DNA from 2 places in the Candidatus Pelagibacter sp. HIMB1782 genome. Region 1 is predicted to be linked to the other one. Evidence: riboswitches for the same ligand, from Rfam matches in the RefSeq annotation. Region 1 holds a riboswitch; the other holds the start of a gene.
What was found. A riboswitch is a leader RNA that binds a small molecule or an ion and turns the genes downstream of it on or off. The one in region 1 is predicted to bind S-adenosylmethionine.
Positions count from the first base shown of each region.

Region 2: linked by a shared signal. The riboswitch ahead of ACTTAO_RS07140 (O-acetylhomoserine aminocarboxypropyltransferase/cysteine synthase family protein) and the one ahead of ACTTAO_RS01010 (homocysteine S-methyltransferase family protein) in region 1 are both predicted to bind S-adenosylmethionine.

Region 1 covers NZ_JBNAKE010000001.1:180,587-182,792, forward strand. Annotated here, with positions in the region: gene ACTTAO_RS01000 (sulfite exporter TauE/SafE family protein) at 1-164, shown strand, start outside; gene ACTTAO_RS01005 (putative 2OG-Fe(II) oxygenase) at 201-791, shown strand; SAM riboswitch class V at 883-945, shown strand; gene ACTTAO_RS01010 (homocysteine S-methyltransferase family protein) at 953-1,858, shown strand; gene ACTTAO_RS01015 (DMT family transporter) at 1,851-2,206, opposite strand, start outside.
Region 2 covers NZ_JBNAKE010000002.1:471,257-473,462, forward strand. Annotated here, with positions in the region: gene ACTTAO_RS07140 (O-acetylhomoserine aminocarboxypropyltransferase/cysteine synthase family protein) at 1-1,206, opposite strand, end outside; SAM riboswitch class V at 1,209-1,275, opposite strand; gene rplM (50S ribosomal protein L13) at 1,418-1,876, shown strand; gene rpsI (30S ribosomal protein S9) at 1,878-2,206, shown strand, end outside.

The DNA.
Region 1 (2,206 bases):
ACGAATTTTTAAATTACTGGCCACTATTTGTTGCTGTCTTAATTGGTGGTCAAATTGGAAGTTTTTTAAATATAAAATTCCTATCTAACAAAATATTAGCCCTAATGACTGCATGTTTAGTAATTTTTGTTGCTATAAGAATGGGCATAACACTTATTGCATAAGTTGAATTAATTATTTTTTGATATATTTAATCTCTCATGAAAAATTTTAAACCATTTGGGCCTTCAATAGGAAAATCTAAAATTTCTAAAAAATTTTTAGAAAAACTTAACAAAGAAGTTGATACAAAAATCTTCTCAAAATCAAATGATTATAGTTCAAAATTAGCAAGTCAAATTAGAAAAGAAGTTCAAATTTCTAAAAGTTTTATAAAGAAAAATTTAGAAAAAGAATTAATAAAAAATATTAAAATTTTTCTAACTAAAGAACATATTAAAAAAATTAAAGAAATTAGAATTTTAAACCTATGGGTCGTTAGCCAATATAAAAATGAGTATAATCCTATACATTATCATGAAGGGGACTTATCAGGTGTTGGTTATTTAAAAATTCCAAAACATATGACAAAAAATAAAAATGTTAAAAATAAAAAAATAAAAACCAATGGAACAATTGATTTTATTAATGGACAAAAAGCTTTTCTTTCAAAAAGTATTTTTAATTTGATACCAAAAAAAGGTGATCTTTTAATATTTCCCAATTACTTAATGCATACAGCCTACCCATTTAATATTGAGGAAGAAAGAAGATCATTTTCTTTCAATGCTAAAATAATTTTTATTAAATAATTTACAAATTTTAATAATATTATATAAATCTATTTGCCGATTTGATCCTATTGCGGGCATAAACTGCTAAAATGGAAATTCTCAATAGATCTAATTAGCAAGGTAGTTGAACTATATTGTGCACCTGCATGTAGCTTAAGCACTAAAAAAGTGAGGATAAAATGAATAAGGATTTTTTTAAAACAACAAAAATTTTAGATGGTGGAATGGGTCAAGAATTATTGGCCAGAGGCATGGAACCCAAGGGAACTTTGTGGAGTGCAAATGCTTTAATTGAGGAAAAATACCACGACTTAATACTTAATATTCATAATGATTTTATTAAATCAGGAGCTGATGTAATTGTAACTACAACTTTTACAACGAGAAGAAAAAGATTGAGAGAAAATGGAATAGAAGATCAATTTAAATTCTTAAATCAGAAAGCCTGTGAAATTGCACAAAAAGCTAAATTAAATAATTCTCATATTAAGATTGCAGGAGGACTCCCGCCTCAAGATTTGACATATGAAGAAGACAAGAGAAGTGAAAAAGAAATTACAAAAGATCATTTGGAATTAGCAGAAATACTAAATCCTTCAGTAGATTTTTTCTATTTTGATGTATGGAGCAGTATCAAAGAAATTAGATGTGGAATAGAAGCTATTAAGAAATTTAATAAACCATACTTAGTTGGGGTTCATATTTCTGAAGGAAATTCTTTACCAAGTGGAGAAAAAATTTCTGAAATTAATTCAATAATTACAGAAAATTGCTTAGGAGTAATTCTAGCATGTGTTTCGCCTGAAAATTATGAAAATAATTTAGATGAAATTCAAAAACTTAAAGTTCCATTTGGTTTCAAATTAAACGGATTTATTACAACCAAACCTAAAGGTGGTTATACTTCTCAGTATAAAGAGAATGATGGATCTAACCCCAATAGTTTTTTAGGTCAAAGAAAAGATTTAGATCCTGAAAAAATATCAATTTTTGCAAAAAAATTTAAAGAAAATGGAGCCACTATTCTCGGAGGATGTTGTGAAACTCGCCCTTCTCATATAGAGGCAATAAAAAACATTATTTAAATTTTGTACCTTTTCTTACAAAATAGATACCTGTAGCAACTGCAATCAATGAAATTATAACTTTAGTAGTAACCAATTCTTTTAAAAAGATATAACTTAAAATGGTACCAAATATTGGAATTAAATAAGATACTTGAGATTGAAAAATTAAACCATTGTTAATTAAAATTCTAAATCTCAATAACCAAGCAATTCCAGTAGATACCAACCCAAGATAAATAACTGAAATAGTAGAATCTAATCTTGGAACAGTTTTCCAAGGTTGTTCAATCAAACATACTAAAGGTAATAATATAATAGTAGCCCAAATCAAAATTGAACTGGTTACATTTTCATTTTTTTTCTTAC
Region 2 (2,206 bases), on a different contig from region 1:
AGCAGCTAATTCATCCTCATTTAATTGACTGTGAGTAGTTGTTGCTGGGTGTATTGCTAAACTTCTAGCGTCACCTATATTTGCAACGTGGTAAAACATTTTTAAAGCCTCAATGAATTTTTTACCAGCTTCGATACCACCAGATAATTCAATACCAACTAAAGCACCATTACCATTTTTAAGATATTTTTTTGCTCGACTTGATATCTCTTCATTATGTTCAGTAGCATAAATAACTCTCTTAACTGCTTTATGATTTTTTAAGTACTCAACCACTTTTGCAGCATTATCACAGTGTTGTTTCATTCTTAAAGCAACTGTTTCAAGTCCTTGTATTACGCCAAATGCATTATCTGGAGAAAGAGCTGATCCTAAATCTCTTAATAGGGTTACTCTTGCTCTAACTGCAAAAGCAACATTTGCACCTGTTAATTCGGGCACAGCTTTACCCCAAACAACACCTCCATAACTTGCATCAGGTTCATTAAATAGTGGCTGTCTTTTTGGATCTGCTGTCCAATCAAAATTTCCACCATCTACTAGTGCACCCCCAACTACTGTTCCATGACCTGCTATATATTTTGTTAAAGAATAAACAACCACAGCAGCACCATGTTCAATTGGTTTACAAATTACAGGGGCAGCAGTGTTATCTAAGATTAATGGAATGTTATATTTTCTACCAATATCTGAAACCTCTTTAATTGGAAAAACTCTTAAATATGGGTTTGGTAATGTTTCTCCATAAAAAGCTCTAGTTTTATCGTCTATTGCTTTTTCAAAGTTTTTTGGATCTGAAGGATCTGCATATCTTACTTCTATACCAAGCTTACTTAAAGTATGCGTAAATAAAGAAACTGTTCCACCATAAAGATCTGTTGAACTAACAATATTATCTCCAGCTTGAGCAACGTTTAATATTGCAAAAGTAGAAGCGGTTTGCCCAGATGCTACAGTTAAACTTGCAAGACCACCTTCAAGCGCAGCGATTCTCTTTTCCAACACATCGTTAGTTGGATTCATTATTCGTGTATAGATGTTTCCAAACTCTTTTAACGCAAATAAATTAGCTGCATGTTCAGTGTTATTAAATTGATACGAGGTTGTTCTATAAATTGGAACTGCTACTGAATTTGTAGCTGGATCACTTCTGTAGTCTCCACCATGTATCGCAATAGTTTCTGGATTATTTCTTTTTGTACTCATTTTTACTCCTTTTTTAGTGCTTTTGCTTTATGCAAGGCGCACAATACAGTTCAAATGCCTACCGATTTAAAATTTAATGAAAATTCCATTTTAGCAGTTTTATGCCCGCAATAGGATCAAATCGGCAAGAGATAAATAGCATATTAGTTATGTTTTACAACCTAAATATAAAATTGACTTTGAATAATTTAATAGTATTAATCCTCGCACAATGACAAAATTCACAAAAAAAGATCAAGTTACATCATCTTGGTACGAGATTGACGCAAAAAATGCAGTTGTTGGAAGATTAGCGACTGTTGTATCTAATATTATTAGAGGCAAAAATAAGACTACTTATACACCTCACATGGATGATGGAGATTTTGTTGTAGTAAAAAATATCGAACAAGCAAAATTTACTGGCAAGAAGTTTCAAAACAAAAAGTACTATAGACACACAGGACATCCTGGTGGAATTAAAGTTACTACACCAGAAAAACTTCATGAAAAAAAACCTGGAGAAACTTTGAAATTAGCAGTTAAAAGAATGTTGCCTGGTGGTGTTTTGGGTAGAAAACAACTAACAAAATTAAAAATTTATTCTGGAAGTGAGCATCCTCATGCTGCACAAAACCCAAAAGTTATAGAATTAGATAAACTAAACAATAAAAACATTGCAAGAAATTAATATGGAAAACGTACAATCAAACACAAAAACTCCTAAATTAAAGTTAGACTTTAAAGATAGTAAGTACGCGACAGGTAGAAGAAAAACTTCAATAGCAAAAGTTTGGTTAAAAAAAGGTTCTGGTAAAATTTATGTTAATGGCAAATTATATAATGAGTATTTTGCTGATGAAATTCACAAGATGCAAATTACAAGACCTTTTGAAATTATAAATCAAGCTACAGATTATGATGTTAGATGTAGTGTAAAAGGTGGCGGACCTACAGGTCAAGCTGGAGCAATGGTTCATGGTATTTCTAAAGCTTTGGTTCTCTTTGATGAAAATTTAAA